Regions from separate parts of the Paenibacillus sp. sgz302164 genome, predicted to be linked through region 1. Evidence: riboswitches for the same ligand, from Rfam matches in the RefSeq annotation. Region 1 holds a riboswitch; each other region holds the start of a gene.
What was found. Region 1 has a riboswitch for cobalamin ahead of AC0LWT_RS30725 (ABC transporter substrate-binding protein). Riboswitches for the same ligand answer to the same signal wherever they lie in the genome.

Region 1 (5,675 bases):
TTGGGAAAGAGCGGGGGCGGCCCTTTATCAAGCTTGTTGTTAGTCATCTTCCGCATCTAATCCAGCCGGTACGCCCTGCTTTTCAACTCGATCGGGATTCCGGCCGTCACCAGGAACACCTCGCCGCACACTTCGGCCAGCCGCTGGTTCATCCGTCCGGCCAAATCCCGAAAGCGTCGTCCCAAAGGATACTCCGGCACGATCCCGTCCCCGACTTCATTGGTGACGAGCACCAATTGTCCGCTGTAGGAGGACACGGCGCGGACGAGTTCCTCGATTTGCGCCATAATCGCTTCCGGCTCGCTCTCATGGCGCAGCAGCCAGTTCGACAGCCACAGCGTCAGGCAGTCGACCAGCACCGAAGCTTCCGCGCTGCGCCCGTCCGCCTGCAGCCGGAGCAGAAGCTCCCGCAGCGCATACGGCTCCTCCAGGGTTTCCCACGGAAACCCCGACTCCAGCCGCTGCCGCTGATGCAAACCGACCCGCTCCCTCATTTCCTCATCGTAGATTTGCGAGGTCGCGATATAAATCCCTCTGGCGCTGCCGCGCATCGCCAGCCTCTCGGCGAAGGCGCTCTTGCCGCTGCGCGCGCCGCCTGTTACCAATACTGCCATGATCGGACCTCCCGCACCCGCTCGGCTCAAACTTCCTACGAGCGGGACACGCCCGCGCTCTCGAAAGTCGCCATCTCCCGCATAATTTTGCTTGCGGCATCGATCAGGTTAAAGGCAAGCACCGCGCCTGTCCCCTCGCCAAGCCGCATATCCATTTGCAGCATCGCTTCGAGGCCGATCGCCTGGAGCAGCCGGGCATGACCCTGTTCGTGCGACAAATGTGAAGCGAGCATGTACGGCGCGCACACCGGCGCCAAGCGGCTGGCCACCAGCGCAGCCGCCGAAGAGATGAAGCCGTCGATGACGACCGGGCAGCGGTTCTTCGCCGCTCCGAGGATGACGCCGACGAGACCGGCGATCTCCAGGCCGCCGACTTTGGCCAGCACGTCGAGCGCATCGTCGGCATCGGGGGCGTTCACTTCCAGCGCTTGTTTGACGACGGATTGCTTGTGCAGCCATCTGGCATCGTCAATGCCGGTGCCTCGCCCAACCGCCATCCCGGCATCAAGTCCGGTCATCGCGCAGAGAATCGCCGCGCTCGCCGTCGTATTGCCGATTCCCATATCCCCTGTAGCAAAAAGCCGGAAACCTTTGCCGGCAAGCTCGTCCACCACTTCGATCCCGGCCATAATCGCCTGCTGCGCCTCCTCACGCGTCATCGCCGCTTCGCGGGCCATATTGCGCGTGCCTTTGCGCACTTTTTTCGATACAAGCTGCGGATGCTCCAGATCCGCGTTTACACCGATATCGACGCAGACGACTTCCGCCCCGGCATGCCGCGCCAGCACGTTGACGGCCGCGCCGCCGTGCACGAAGTTCAGTACCATCTGCGGCGTCACTTCCGCCGGAAACGCGCTGACGCCTTCCTCGCAGACGCCATGGTCGCCGGCCATCACGATGACGGCTTTTTTCTCGAATACAGGCCTTACTTCACCGGTAATGCCGGCTGTCTGGCACGCGATCGCCTCCAACTTGCCCAAGCTTCCCGGCGGTTTCGTAAGCTGATCCAAATGCCGCCCGGCCAGTTCGGCGAACTCCTGATCGATCGGTTGAATAGCGCTGATTTCTTGATCTAATCTAGACATCATTTCATCCCTCGCATTTTCAGTTATTTGCCGGGCTGCAGCAATATTTGCGGCGCCCGGTTCAACGGATGCTCCAGCACGATCGGTTCGGTTCCGTACACCTCTGCGATCAGCCTGCTCGTTATAATTTCCTGCGGCGTCCCTATGGCCGCCGGCTTGCCGTCATGGACGACGAGCAGCCTGCTGCAATACTGCGCAGCCAGGTTCAAGTCATGCAGCACGGCTACGACGGTCAAACCCTCTTCCCGCTGCCATGCCCTGACATAATCCATCATCTGGATTTGATATCCGATGTCCAAAAAGGTCGTCGGCTCGTCGAGCATCAGCAGCCTGGGCTGCTGAGCCATTACTTTGCCGAGCGCTACGCGCTGCCGCTCACCCCCGCTAAGGCGGTCTACCGTGCGGCCGATGAGCGGTTCCAAATGGAGCTTCTCCACGATGCTTGCAATCAAATGCTCGGCATTCTGCGAATCTTCGCCAAGCCAGTTTTGAAACGGGTACCGGCCCATCTCCACGACCTCCCGCACGGTGAAGCCGACAGGCGGCAGGGCATCCTGCTGCAGCACGGCGAGCCGGCGGGCCAGCTCCTTGCGGCTGTAGGAAGCCACCGGCCTGCCGGCCAATCGCACATCGCCTGCGGAGGCCGGGTCGATGCCCGACATGATCCGCAGCAGCGTCGATTTGCCGCTTCCGTTAGGCCCGATAATGCCGAAAAATTCGCCCGCTTCGACCTCGAAGCTCATATGTTGCAGCACCTGCTTCCCGTGGAAGCTTTTCGAAACGTTTTCGACTTGTATCATCAAGATCAACCTCTCTGCGCTTTCTTATCTTTGTTCAACAAGTAAGCGAAGAACGGCGCCCCCAAAAAGGCGGTAATAACGCCGAGCGGTATTTCCGTCGGGCTCAGCAGCGTGCGGGCCAACGTATCCGCCCATAGCACATAAATTCCGCCGCCGAGAACGGATAAGGGCATAATCAGGCGGTAATCGGGGCCGACCAACAGGCGCACCAGATGCGGGATAATAAGTCCTACAAAACCGATAACTCCGGCCACGGATACGGCCGCCGCCGTAACGAATGTCGCAACGATCAGTGCGGTCAATTTCGTCCGTTCGACATTGACCCCGAGATGGGCGGCTTGGCGCTCGCCGAGCGCGAGCAGGTTCAGCGATCTGGCCAAGCCGATCAATACCGCAAAGCCGATAAGCAAATAAGGCGTTACCAACGCCGCGTAGGACCAGCCCCGCAATGCCAGGCTGCCCATCAGCCAAAATACGATTTCGTTAATGACTTGGTTGGATAAAGATACCATGAACGCAACGATCGAGCCCAGGAACGCCTGCATGACCACGCCTGAGAGAATGAGCGTCTCCAGCTTGAGCTTGCCGTCGATTTGCGCCAGCTTCAGCACGAGCAGCAGCGAAATAAGCCCGGTACCGAACGCCACAGCCGGAATCGACCATTGCCCAAGCCAAGAATACTGCAGCCCGAAATAAATCAGAAAAGCTGCGCCCACCGAAGCGCCCGAAGATACGCCCAGCGTGTAAGGATCGGCCAGCGGGTTGCGCAGCACTCCTTGAAAAGCCGCCCCCGCTACCGACAGCGAGGCGCCCACAAGGATGCCGAGCATGACGCGGGGAAGCCGGACTTTCATGATGATCTGCTCGGAAGATTGCGGCCAATCCGCTTCGATTCGCTCTCCCAGCCACGGAATGTGCTTGCCGATAATACCGGCTATTTGCAGTACATGGACATGGGCCGTGCCCAAAGACAAGCTGATCAGAATAGAAAGAAGAAGGAGTAAGACTCCTACTCCTCCCCACAGCATCAGTTTTCTTTTCATCTACTTCACCAGTTCGGGGTAAATCGCCTTGGCCATGGCAAGCAGGCCGTCCGTTATTCTTGGGCCCGGGCGGCTGAGCAGATTTTGATCGATGCCGACAACCCGGTTCGTTTTCACGGCTTCAATCTGATCCCATCCGCTGCGTTCGCGAATGATCGCGTCGAGCGTTTTTTTGCTCTTGTCATCGGTCACGCCGGCCGCGAAAAGAATGACGTTGGGGTTTTGCTGAATGATCTTCTCTTCGCTGATTTGGTACCAGCCCTTCTTGTCCCCTGCAACATTGACGCCTCCGGCCAGTTGAATCAGCTCGTCCATAAATTCGCCGCTGCCGACCGTCCAGCCTGCGCTGAATTCGACGTAGACCTTTTTCTTATTGGCCTGCTTCACGTCTTTCACGGCGCTGACCACTTTCTGGCGGTCCGCTTTCATTTTGTCCGCCACCTGCTCCGCCTGTTCCTGATGATCCGTAATGACCCCGAACGTAAGCACGTCGGCAATGGCGTCGTCGAGCGTCTTGGGCTCCACTTTAAACATATTGATATTCATCGCGCGAAGCTTTTCCACAGTGTCGGCCTTCATCGAAACGCCCGTGAAAACGATGTCCGCATTAGCAGCGATGACCGCCTCTTGATTCGGCTTCGTAATGCCGCCCATCTTCGGCTTCGATTTCGCCGCCTCCGGATAATCGTCCAGGTCCGATACGCCGACAATCTGATTGTCGAGCCCTATAGCAAAAAGCGCTTCCGTCTCGGCGGGCGATACGGATACGATCCTCTGCGGCGCCTTGTCAAACGTAAATTCTTTTCCCGTCGCATCCTTGATTTTGAGCGGGTACTGCGTCTTTTTGGACGCTTTGGCGGTTTCCGCAGCCGTCGCCGTCGCGGACGGGGCTTTCGTTTCGCCCGCTCCCAGCTTGGCCGGGTCCGTCAGCTCCGGCTGCTTCTCCACTGTCTTGCCGCAGCCTGCAAGACTGATTGCCACAGCTGCGGCAAGAGCCAGCAGCGCGGTCTTTTTCCACAAGCTCACTTTCATCTCGCTTTTCTCCTTTTCCTCGTCTGTCAGGACTTCCATCCTGCCAAAAAATCCCCTGCCGTTTCCCGAAGGAACAGCAGGGGACGATAAATCCAGGCAGCTGACAGCCGCCGGCTGCTCCCTGATTTAACGCCATCCTTTTCCTCGAAGGAAGTCGTGTACGGCACCATAGGCAGGTCTCCTGACTTTCGGGTATCGAGCTTCCCCGCCTTCCCATCCCCTAAATCGGAACAGTGGCATTATGAGGAACATTCCCGGTTACAGTGGCGGGACCGCGCCGGATTTGCACCGGCTTCCCTTTTAAGCGGCAGCGCCCGACCGATCGGGCACAGCTGCCGACACCTGTGGCTGCATAGCTATAACATTCAGTATCTCTTTGTCGATTATAGATGAGTTTCCCGGCATGTACAAGCCGAAGGCGAATTACTTCGCGGCGATGACCTTCAGCACCTGCTTGGCCTCATCGATTTGTTTAAAGTTTTGTGGAATAAAGGCGGTTAGCCCTTTGCCCTCCAGCCCCTGCTCTTTCAGCCATTTGTTGCCTGCCATCGGAATGCCGTAAAGATGCTTTTCCGCCGGCTTCCCATCCTCGGCAAGTTCCATAACCCCATCCGGATAATCCTCCGGCTTGATCACGTCGTCAAGAGCTACGAACCCGGCCTGCTTGGACAGCGCTTTAAACTGTTCGTCCGGCAAAATAAGAATGCCGTTGCCGCCGGCGGCAAGCTCGACAATCATTTTTTCCATCGAAAAAATCGGCGTTGAGACGAACTTTACGGTCGGCTTCTCGCCTACCTTGGCCGCAAGGGAAGCTTCCAGCTTGTCGCCGATTTCCGAAGGAAATCCGTTCGCTCCCATGGCGAAAATAGGCACATCAGGCTTTGGGCCTCCGCACCCGGCCAACAGCACCGCCAGCATGGCGATGCTCACTAAAAGCAGCTTGATTCTCATGCAGTTTCAATCCTTCCGAAGTTTTGTACGGTCATAAGAAAAGCCGGCTCATCACCGACTTTTTTTGCCTCTATTCATATATTCGTTTATTTTTTGATCGAGGACTGTGCTGAGCTCGACGACGGCTTCGGAAGTCATTTCCTTGCCTTC
Region 2 (5,675 bases), on a different contig from region 1:
CCGGGAATGCAGGGTCGAGCCCGAGATTCATAAACGCCTTGTTCGCGTTATAACGCAGGAACGCCTTCACTTCCCGGTCCAGGCCGATCGCGCTGTACAGATCCTCCGTGTACCCTTCCTCATTCGCATGAAGCTCCTTCAGAAGCGCGGTCAAAGTCTCGTAAGCCTCGTCCTGCTCCTGCGGAGTCAGCTCCTCGTACACTTCCTGGGCAAGCACGCCCACATACAGCCCGTGAATGCTTTCGTCGCGCAAAATCAGATCTATGATTTCGCCGCTGCTCGTCATCTTGCCTTGGCCGGCCAAATACAGCGGATAGAAAAAGCCGCTATAGAACAAATAGCTTTCAAGCAGCACGGATGCCGCCATCGCCAAATACAGATCCTTGCGGGTGTGAATGCCGTCGTAATATTTGGCAATCGTATTCGCCTTGAACTGCAAATACGGATTTCGCTCCACCCAGAGGAAAATGTCGTTGATCTCCTCCGTCGTAGACAGCGTCGTAAAAATGCTGCTGTACGATTTGGCGTGAATTTGCTCCATCATGCCCATGAAGCTGAGCACCGCTTTGCGCTGCAGCCCGTCCACATGCTCCAAAATTCTTGGCATCCCTACGCCGCCCTGCATCGTATCGAGCAGCGTAAGCCCGCCCAGCACTTTCATATACAGGTCGCGCTCCGCTTCGTTCAGCGTCATCCAGGACATTTTATCGTCAGACAGAGGAATTTCTTCGTCCGTCCAAAACTGCATAATATTTTGATTCCAGAACGTGATCGTAAAATCGTCGTCAGGCCGGTTCCAGTTGACGGCTCTCTTGGTGGTCATCTTGTATTCATTCCCCTTCCCGTTACACCGAACAGCTGACGCACTCTTCAACGGAGAGCTGGTTCGTCCGCGTGTAATAGAGCGATTTTAACCCGACACGGGCAGCGTACAAATAATAGCGCGCAAGCTGTCTGGTCGTCACATCGCTGTTGACATGAAGCACCGTCGAAATGCCTTGATCGACATGCGTCTGGATTTCGGCAATCAGGTCAAGAATTTTGAATTGGTTCATTTGATACGCCGATTTATAGAAGAAGAAATTGTCTCTTCGCAAATACGGCATCGGGTAATACGTCGTCGAGTTCGCGTACGTCCGCGTTTCGATCGGCTCGACGATCGGCATGACGCTGGAAGTCGCATTCTGGATGTACGAAATGCTTTGCGTAGGAGCGATAGCCATTCTGTACGCATGGTAAAGCCCGTGAGCGCGCACTTCTTCCTTCAGCTTGGCCCAATCGTCCGGAGAAGGAATCTGCATGCCCTCGAACAGTTGTTTCACCTTGTCTGTGACCGGGCGGTAATCGGTTTGCAAGTAGCGGTCAAAATAAGCGCCGCCGGCATATTCCGAAAGCTCGAACCCGTCGAACGTCTCGCCCTTCGACTTCGCGATCTCCATGCTTTTTTCAATCGAGAAGAAATTCATCGCCATGAAAAACGTGCGGACAAAATCTTTCGCTTCTTCGCTCTCATAACTGATCTTGTTTTTGGACAAATATCCGTGCAGGTTCATCGCACCCAGTCCGACCGAGTGCAGCTCGCGGTTCGCCTTCGCTACGCCCGGCGCGTTGGCGACCGTCGTCATATCGCTGACGGAGGTCAGCGCAATCATGCCCTCGTGCACCGATTCGCGCAGCTTTTTCAGATCCATGACATTCGCTATGTTCAAGGAAGCCAGATTGCAGCTAATATCTCTGCGAATCAGGTTCTCATCGCCGTAATCGCCGATCTCCGACGTCTCCTGCAGCTGAAAAATTTCCGTGCAAAGGTTAGACATCTTGATCGCGCCGATCTGCTTGAGCGGGTGCGCCAAATTTGCATTGCTGCGGTTCATCATGTAAGGATAGCCGGATTCCAGCTGCGTCGTGGCGATTTTTACGAGCATTTCGCGGGCGCTCATCACCGGTTTCTTTTTGACTCTAGGGTCCGCCAGCAGCGTGTCGTACATCTCGTCCATGTCCATATCGTCAAGGTGCTTGCCGTACGCTTTGTATACCGTATAAGGCGCGAACACATGCAGCGGCTGGTTCTCTTCGGCCAGTTTGTAGAATTTATTCGGCACGATCAAACCGATCGACAGCGTTTTGAGGCGCGACTTTTCGTCCGCATTGATTTTTTTGCTGTCCAAAAATTCCATGAGGTCCCATCCGAAGATGTTGTAATACGCCGCTCCGGAACCTTTGCGCTGGCCCATCTGATCCGCATAGGAAAAAGCGTCCTCCATAAGCTTGAGCACCGGCATAATGCCTTTGGCCGCACGCTCGACGCCTTTGATCGATTCTCCGCGGCCGCGCAGCTTGGACAGATTGACGGCCACGCCGCCGCCGATTTTGGACAGCTGCATGCACGTGCCCAGCACATAGTTAATCGAATTCAGCGAATCGTCCATCTCCAGCAGGAAGCAGGATACCATCTCGCCCCTGCGGCTTTTGCCGGCATTCAAAAACGTCGGCGTCGCAGGCTGCAGCCGCTGTTCCATCATCGATTTCGCCAACTGTTTCGCCGTTTCCGCATCGCCGCGACCCAAGTAAAGCGCCACAATCGCGACCCGGTCCGCATAATGCTCAAGATAAAGGGTTTTATCGTCACTGCGCAAAGCGTAATCCGTATAAAACTTCGAAGCCGCCATATACGAGGAGAATTCGAAGTTATATTCGTGAGTGATTTTGTATGTATCTTCAACTTCGGATGCGGAATATTTCTCGTAAACATCCTCGTAAAAGTTGTTATCTATCATGTAACGAACCTTCGAAGCCGTATCGGCAAAATGAAGGCTGTTGCGGTTCACTTCTTCCATAAATTCGTGCACGGCTTCCCGGTCTTTCTCCAATTGAAAAAAGCCGTCGACACCGCGCTGCATGATCTGGTTGTTTAACTCAATATGCCGCAATTGCGTGCACCTCCTGAACAAATCGCTGAACATCCTGCCGGGTTCCGGACAGTTCAAACTTGCCGAGCACAGGCACGCCGTAACGCTCGGCGATGCGGTCCGCGCTCTTTGCGAATCCATCTCCCCAATTCCGGTTCCCGCTGGCCGCTACGCCTTGGAGCCTAGGATGGTTCCGCTCCAAAAAGTGTGCGACTTTCTCCGGAATTTGACCAAAGCCTGTCGTATAGGTGACAAGCACGAAAGGTTCATCCATCTTCATCGCCTCTTCAATTTGAACCGCAGGCAAATTTAATTTTTTAATAAATCTGCGGACATTTCCCGTCTTGGAATCGTAAGCAATCAGCATGGGATTTCGTCTCCTTCTGTCAAAACCATTAAAATGGCGCATTCGGCAAAAAGAAGGACCGAATACGCCACAGGAACATGCGAACATAACGCCTGCCACTGGAGTGGGAGTCTGGACACCTTCCTATCTGCCGTAGGGGTGATTCTTACGAATAGGCAGGTCTCCTGGCTTGGGATCATCATTCCCATCCGCCTTCCCGGCTTTCCTATCGGAGCAAGCCAGTGGCAATCGGATGAAAACTCCTCCTGAACAGTGGCGGGACCGCGCCGGATTTGCACCGGACTTCCCTATTAAGCTTCGTGCGTGTCTCTAGAACGCGAAGCACCTATCCATCACGAGATATAGTTGATAGATTTCAATTTATATCAAGATATAGTGTTTGTCAATGAGCAAATCCGACTATCAAACCTCGAAAATCTCTCATTTCGGAAGCCTCGTTCAGCTATAAAAAACGGCAAAAAAAATGTGGATAAAAGGCGTGAAATGGCAAAATAAGGAACGTCATTTTCGGCTGTTCCTTGTCCGGCGCGGGCTAAATCGGAGTCCTGATTTCATCATTCAGAGCAATGCGCTGGGGATATTCGCTTGCAAATCTGGGGATAAACTGGGGATAATCCGGTACGAAAGTGGTGCACCAAAAACAAAAAAATAGGTCCATGCCAGCATCCTCATAGGCCTTTAGGACCCCATGCAACAACAACGGGACGAAGCCCTCTCTCCCAAATAAATCCAATTTTATGCCAAAACACCAAACAAAGCTATCCAGGGACGGAACAACGCCCTGAATAGCTTTAAAAATTGAATGATACAAGTCCAGCCGGTCGATTTATCCGTTGCGCTTTTGGAAATCGGCCATAAAGTCAGCCAACGCTTTGCAGGAAGCGTACGTTACCGCGTTGTAAGTCGAAGCTCTTAATCCGCCTACGCTGCGATGGCCTTTCAAACCGACAAAGCCGTTCTGCTCGGACTCTTTAATAAATTTCTTCTCAAGCTCCTCATCCTGCAGACGGAACGTCACGTTCATCATCGAACGGCTGCCCGCATCGACCGGACTGCGGTAGAAGCCTCCGCTTTGATCGATCGCGCTGTAGATCAGGCCTGTTTTTTCGAGGTTGTTTTTCTCGATGGCCGCAAGTCCGCCCTGCTCTTGAATCCATTTCAGCACAAGGTTTACCATGTAGATGGAGTACACCGGCGGCGTATTATACAACGAGTTGTTTTTGCCATGGATTTCATAGCGCAGCATCGTTGGAATGGTTTTTGGCAAATCCTGGAGCATGTCCTCTTTCAGGATAGCGACGGTAACGCCGGACGGACCGAGGTTTTTTTGCGCGCCCGCGTAGATCATGCTGAATTTCGACACATCGACAGGACGGCTCAAAATGTCGCTGGACATATCGGCGATCAGCGGCACGCTGCCTGTGTCCGGAAAGCTTTGGAACTGCGCCCCTTCGATCGTTTCATTGGAAGTGAGGTGCAAATAGGCTGCATCCGGATGAATGTTGATTTCGCTTAAATCCGGAATTTTCATAAACTTTTGCTCTTTCGAGCTGGCTGCGATGGACACTTCGCCGAACAATCCCGCTTCCTGAACCGCTTTCTCCGCCCAAGCGCCGGTCAGAACATAGCTGCCCACTTTGCCCTGTTTGAGGAAGTTCATCGGAATCATGGCAAACTGCGTGCTCGCACCGCCTTGCAGAAATTGCACCTGATACCCTTCCGGAATGCCGAAAATTTGTTTGAGCAGCTGCTGAGTTTCGTTGTGGACCTGCTCATATTCCGCGCTGCGGTGGGAGATTTCCATAATCGACATGCCGATTCCTTTAAATTCGACAAGCTCCTCCTGCGCCTTTTGCAGCACTTCGAGCGGAAGCGCCGCAGGCCCCGCATTAAAATTATACGCACGATTGCTCATGAATAACCCACCTTTGCTTAATATACTATGGTTATGATAGCAAGATTCGCCTCACGCATCAAGTAAAACCTCTGCTGGACATGCTAAGCTTTAAGTCCGCATGTCAAACGGCACCAATACAAAGCTCTAGGAGGAATAGTATGTCTCTTCAAAATTTTTCCGCCGACCCGTACCGGCTGTTCGTCGGCATCCGTCTCCCCGACGCGTCCAAAGCGGCGCTGGACGCGTGGAAAGGCAGCGCTCAGGAGAAGCTGCCTTTTCACAAGTGGACGCATCCGCAGGACGTCCACATTACGCTTTGCTTCCTCGGCGACGCATCCGCCGGGACTGCGGAAGCGCTGGCGCACGACCTGCGCCAGCTCGCCGCGTCGGCGACACCGCTAGCCCTGCACGCCGAAGGACTCGGCGTGTTCGGGCCGCCGGCGGCGCCGACGGTGCTGTGGGCGGGCGTTGCCGGCGACCTCGATGCGCTGGGCAAGCTCCA
Region 3 (5,675 bases), on a different contig from region 1:
TCAGCGGGGACATGGGCTCAGGTTCACTTTCAGCGAAAATTCCTGCACTTTTGCAGGCTTTTCACCAAAATAAGCCAATTTCGAGAAAAAAACCTGCACTTTCGCAGGTTTTCTCCCTAGCAAGCTGATTTCTGCCCATTCGTGCAATTCCACGACCTGCACCGGGTGAGGCACGCGCTCAGAAAAAGCGGCTGTCCCCCAAATTAGTCACACTCGTTCCCCTAACCCTCACAGAGTGTCGCGATTGCCAAGCGAGGCTGGGAACGGCTAAGCCGCCAACCGGAAAGGAAGCCTATTCAACGAGTGACATCCCTATTCGATTCAGGGTTAGATGGAAATGGGGGACAGCGTTTTTCCCGTTTCGAGCAAACTTTTCAAGTTGCTTAGGACGGCCGGCCATCCGTTGTTCAATCCTTCGAACGTATCCTCTTTATCCAGCAAGTCGGCGGGCAGCAGGTTTTCGTGCTTAAGCGTTAATTTTACAGCTTCTTTCATCGGTCTCAGCTCAAAAGTGACCCGTGACGGCTGCTCGCGGACGATTGGATCATTCACGTAATTCCACGTAAAGGAAAGCAATCGATGCGGTTCGCACTTCAGGATAATTCCGTGATCGGAGACTTCTCCGTTACGGGAATAGGTGATGCTTGAGCCTTCCTGCCAATCGGACTGAACATCGCTTCCAAAGAAATACTTTTTGGTAAAATCGCCGCTTGTCAGAGCTTCCCACAGTTTTTCCGGTGTCGTGGCGATGTAAGTAACATAAACAAAGGTCGTATCAGTCATTTTTATTCTCCTCCAGTTTTTCTTTAAGTTCGCGCAAAGCATCGATCCGCTGCCGCTCATACTTTCCAATCCAGCGATCGTAAATTTCCCCGATAGGGGCGGCGTTCAAATCATGCAGTTTATTTCGTCCTTGCCATTCAACGGCAACTATTATATGCAGCCTTTTGGGTGCATGTCAAGGCGGCAGAACGAGGCTTTAGACCTATCCAGAACGCAGTATAATTTGCCGATATATGGAAAGAAGAATGAGAGGATAGAGGTGCGATATATGCCTAAAGGATTTTTTTCACAGGGAGTTATGGTGCTCTTGTCGGAGGCCGTTTCGATCCGCAAAATAGAAGAGATGCTTAATCGGCGGTTCGAAATTGTAAGTATAAAGGAAACCTATGAAGAGTGGGTGTTCGGCGGCCCCAGCCTGCTTGTTCCATACCGTCCGGAAGTCAACGGGTATATTCAGGTTGACGTCGTCGACAGGCCCTGGCCGGACGACATGGGCGACCCGTCGGAGGAGGCCATGATATTCGGGGCCTGGTCAATGGGCTTTTTCGGGCCTTATACGTTCCCGAACAATTTGGAGCGCGCGGCGCAGCAGGCGTGGGGATATCCCGAAGGACGGCAGGCTTGCGCCGATCACGAGGCGTTCATCCGCATCCGTTCCACGTATACGTTTGGTCAAATGGACGATCAAGCGCCGCTTTTGCCTGAGGATTATGAATCGCTTCCTGAGCTTTTGGCCGTGACCGACATCGCTGGTGTTCTGCTTCAACTGCCCGAAGCGCTTTGCTATTTCAACCCGAGCGGGGAGTGCCTCGCTTCTACAGAGATGTTTCATGAACTGTATGAACGCTATGAACAGACGGCGCTGCCTCCGCTGGAACTGTGGTCCAATGTCAGGATGTTTAACATTCCCAGCGATGAAAACTGGCTATTGATGGATTCGGTCGGCATGCTTCAATTGGATGTGACCGATCATGAGGCGATTTTTCATCGTCATGTTTACGACCCTGCCGAAGTCGCCAACTTTCTAAGAAACATATCGAATTATGTATACGAGAGCGGCCCCGTTATTAAAAATGGCGATACGACAGACGGGCCGGGCGGGGTCCGTTGGCAGGGCGTTTTGGCGGAGGAAGGATTGGCTGGACCGCCGCGCGAAGTAATCCGATGGTATCCGATGGACGGCAGGGAACGCCCGGCAATGCCGGAATGACCGACCGTTTTCCTGCCAATGCGGGAGAGGAATTTTTTAGAATATAGCAATTAAGAAGAAATCTTGCCCCTGTGTTTATGATAATATGAGTGCATGACATAGCCTAGAAGGGTGAGGAAATCATGAGAACCGAAATATCAAGAGGCAGGCTCTGGACGGCGCGAATCATGAGCTGGCTGGTTATTTTGTTTATGCTGTTCGATAGCATTTTTAAGTTCATTCAACCCGTACCCGTTGTAGAAGGCACAGTTGCTCTCGGCTATGCCGAGCACCATATCGCCGTAATTGGCATACTCGGGCTGATTTCTACCATTCTGTACGCCGTTCCTCGTACATCTTTTCTGGGTGCGCTGCTGCTGACCGCTTATTTTGGCGGGGTGGTTGCCACGCATATTCGAATGGACGCGCCGCTTTTTACGCATATTTTATTTCCGGTATATTTTGCTGTCCTGGCTTGGGGTGGAGTTTGGCTGAGAGACGAGCGCGTGCGCAAACTCATTCCATTTCGCAGCAAATGATCGGTTAAGCGTGCGAACTTTCGTACATTGACATTTTCGGGTTTCATAACTAATATTAAGAGAGTTTCTCACAACTTCATATTTTGGAAATAGGTGTAGTTAAAGTTTGTATCTAAGCTTTAATCGCTTAAAAGGGAAGTCCGGTTTAATTCCGGCACGGACCCGCCACTGTACATGAGGTTCAGCCATGCCGGCTGATTTCTTTCGGAAAAGCCACTGGGCCATAAACCCGGGAAGGTCCGGAAGTCATACTCTTAGTCAGGAGACCTGCCTGTTTCAACATCACTGTTAGATCTACGGGATATTAGGGAGGTGGTTGGATGTGCTCATTTGTAAAATGTCTAAGTCCATGAACCCCTTCATGCTGAAGCGGTTTTAGCCGTTGTCTAGCCATGTACGCGTATAAAAAGCATTTCCGACTGCTTGTCTTGGGTCGGGTGTGCTTTTTTTGTTTTTTACTAAAAGGGGGATGCAAGATGAGAACAATGGAAAACAGATTTTCGCTGATTAAATGGGGAGTGATTGCAGCGGTTGTGCTTTCGCTGGCGGGATGTTCTACGCAGGACAAAACGAGCGGAACGGACACAAAGCAATCGTCCGCAGCCAAAAAGCTGACCGTAGCTTACACGTGGAAGCCTTCCGGCGTAGACCCCCACGGAGCGGACAGTTGGGACGTTATGCGTTCCGGCGCCGGTGAAACACTGGTTCGTCTCAACGAAAAGTTGGAGCCCGCTCCTTGGCTGGCCAAAGAGTGGAAGCAGGTAAATCCGACGACATGGGTGTTTAAACTGCAGGAAAACGCCACTTTTCATAACGGAAAGGCGATGGACGCGGAAAGTGTCAAAAGTTCGCTGCAGCGCTCGATCGAGAAGAGCCATTTAGCCAAAGATTTGCTGCAGCTGAAATCCGTGGAGGTCGTCGCGCCGCATGAATTGAAAATCGTAACGGACAAGCCGAATGCCGCATTGGTATCTAATTTGGCAGATCCGTCCACGATTATCTTGGATACGGCGTCGATGGATGCGAAAAGCGGTTACCCCGCCATGACAGGGGCGTTTAAAATCAAACAGTTTAACAAAGACGAGTCGCTTGTCGTCGAGAGATATCCGAATTACTGGGGAGAACCGGCCTTATTGTCCGAAGTCACGATGAAATTCGTAACGGATGGCAATGCCCGTTTGATGGCGCTGCAGTCGGGTCAAGCGGATGTCGCGACCGATATTCCGATCGACAGTGCGGCCTTGTTGGAAAAGGACAACAAGACCAAGGTGCTGTCGGCCCCGTCGCTTCGGACACACATGATGCTTTTTAATATGAAATCCCCCTTGTTCCAGGATGCGGCTAACCGGAGGGCGGTAGATCAATCGATTCCGCGGGAGGCTATTGCAGGTACCGTTATGAAGGGTTACGGCACTGCAGCAAAAGGCCCATTTCCAAGCGTACTTCCGTTTGGTAAAGTAGAACGTGCGGCGCAAAACCTCACTGTCGGGCAATTGCTGACACAGGGCGGCTGGCAGAAAAATGCGCAAGGGATTTGGGAAAAACAGGGGAAACCGTTCGAGGCGACACTGTTAACTTTTCCGCAGAGGCCGGAGCTGTCCGTCATGGCCGAGGTCATCCAAAGCCAGTTATTAAAAGAAGGCATTAAGATCAACATTCGCAAAGTGGAAAATATCGATGACGCTTTGCTGAAGGATGATTGGGATTTATCGATGTACAGCATGTTAACGGCGCATACAGGCGAACCGCAATATTTTTTGAACACGTTCTACCGGTCGAATAGCGAGTCCAACGTCAGCCGGTACGCGTCGCAGCCGTTGGAACAGATTCTGGATCAACTTCTTTTGGCGTCGGATCCGGCTCAAAGAAATCAATTGGCCGTACAAGCCCAGGAAATTGTGAACACCGATCTGCCGCAGTCGTTTATCGTTCATCCCAATAATGTATTTGGCGCTAAAAAAGGCGTGCAAGGATTTACTCCTCATCCGATCGAGTACTATTACATTCATTCTAAAGTCGATATGACGGAATAACAGGTGAAGCATTCAATGATTCGCTTTTGGTTGGAACGTGTGGCCCAACTCGTCATCGTTATATTTATGGTTTCTACTTTGACTTTCATTTTGATGCGGGTATCTCCCGGAGACCCGGCTGCCATCCTGCTGAAGGCGCACGATGTGCCCGCTTCCCCGGAAGCGTTGGCGTCATTGCGCCGGCAGCTGGGGCTCACGGATTCGCTATGGATGCAGTACATCCATTGGCTGCGCGACGTTTTCACATGGCAGTGGGGTCAATCTTACGTTTCCAAAGAACCGGTACTGGACGAACTCGTCAAAAGGTTGCCCGCAACTTTAGAATTGGCTGCAGCCGGATTTGCCATCATGGTATTCCTTACTTTTGGCTTGGGAATTACGACAGCTATTTTTTCCAACGGATGGCTGGATCGAACCGGCAGGTTTTTGGCGCTTGCGGGGTCTGTTCTTCCTTCGTTTTTGCTCGGCTTTCTTTTGATCTATTTGTTCTCCGTCCGGCTCGGCTGGTTTCCCTCCATGGGCCGCAGCGGCGCGTCCAATCTGGTTTTACCCGCAGTTACGCTCGGTCTTGGGCTAGGTACTATGTATGCACGGGTTTTGCGCGCGAATATGTTGAAATTGCACGATATGCCATTTATTAAAGCTGCCAAAGCGAGAGGGCTGTCCAGAAGCCGTATTTTTATATTTCATGTGCTTAAACATGCAGTGCTGCCTCTTTTGACGATCATGGGTACGAATTTTGCGTTTATGCTGGGCGGCAATGTCATTGTCGAAACGATATTTGCCTGGCCGGGTTTGGGCAAATATTTGATTGACGCGATTGCATTTAGAGACTATCCGGTCATTCAGGGGTATGTGATCTTCGCGACTTTCCTGATCGTGTCGATTCATTTGCTGGTGGAGGCTGTACAAGTTTCTCTGGACCCGCGGCTGTCGGCCCAATAGGAGAGGGGAAACACGGATTGAATACAACACGGTTCACTTTCAACGGGAGTCTACTAACCGGAATTGGGTTGTTGACGGTTATCGTCATCATCGGGGTGGCCGCGCCCTGGCTCGCTCCTCACGATCCGCTGCAAATTGATCTATTGAACCGGCTGGCCGTCCCCAGCCTGGAATACCCTTTCGGTA

Region 2: another riboswitch for cobalamin. It lies ahead of nrdI (class Ib ribonucleoside-diphosphate reductase assembly flavoprotein NrdI); the one in region 1 lies ahead of AC0LWT_RS30725 (ABC transporter substrate-binding protein).
Region 3: another riboswitch for cobalamin. It lies ahead of AC0LWT_RS20445 (ABC transporter substrate-binding protein); the one in region 1 lies ahead of AC0LWT_RS30725 (ABC transporter substrate-binding protein).

The regions. Positions count from the first base shown of each region.
Region 1 is NZ_JBVYOL010000025.1:13,554-19,228, forward strand. Features, by position in the region: gene cobU (bifunctional adenosylcobinamide kinase/adenosylcobinamide-phosphate guanylyltransferase) at 57-614, opposite strand; gene cobT (nicotinate-nucleotide--dimethylbenzimidazole phosphoribosyltransferase) at 650-1,702, opposite strand; gene AC0LWT_RS30715 (ABC transporter ATP-binding protein) at 1,723-2,499, opposite strand; gene AC0LWT_RS30720 (FecCD family ABC transporter permease) at 2,505-3,542, opposite strand; gene AC0LWT_RS30725 (ABC transporter substrate-binding protein) at 3,543-4,613, opposite strand; cobalamin riboswitch at 4,729-4,935, opposite strand; gene AC0LWT_RS30730 (hypothetical protein) at 4,998-5,525, opposite strand; gene AC0LWT_RS30735 (aspartyl-phosphate phosphatase Spo0E family protein) at 5,577-5,675, opposite strand, start outside.
Region 2 is NZ_JBVYOL010000014.1:19,354-25,028, reverse strand. Features, by position in the region: gene nrdF (class 1b ribonucleoside-diphosphate reductase subunit beta) at 1-823, opposite strand, end outside; gene nrdE (class 1b ribonucleoside-diphosphate reductase subunit alpha) at 846-2,930, opposite strand; gene nrdI (class Ib ribonucleoside-diphosphate reductase assembly flavoprotein NrdI) at 2,917-3,276, opposite strand; cobalamin riboswitch at 3,414-3,620, opposite strand; gene serC (3-phosphoserine/phosphohydroxythreonine transaminase) at 4,103-5,191, opposite strand; gene thpR (RNA 2',3'-cyclic phosphodiesterase) at 5,332-5,675, shown strand, end outside.
Region 3 is NZ_JBVYOL010000012.1:101,206-106,880, reverse strand. Features, by position in the region: gene AC0LWT_RS20465 (hypothetical protein) at 1-128, shown strand, start outside; gene AC0LWT_RS20460 (SRPBCC family protein) at 328-783, opposite strand; gene AC0LWT_RS20455 (DUF4261 domain-containing protein) at 1,052-1,993, shown strand; gene AC0LWT_RS20450 (DoxX family protein) at 2,116-2,511, shown strand; cobalamin riboswitch at 2,586-2,800, shown strand; gene AC0LWT_RS20445 (ABC transporter substrate-binding protein) at 2,988-4,544, shown strand; gene nikB (nickel ABC transporter permease) at 4,560-5,489, shown strand; gene AC0LWT_RS20435 (ABC transporter permease) at 5,507-5,675, shown strand, end outside.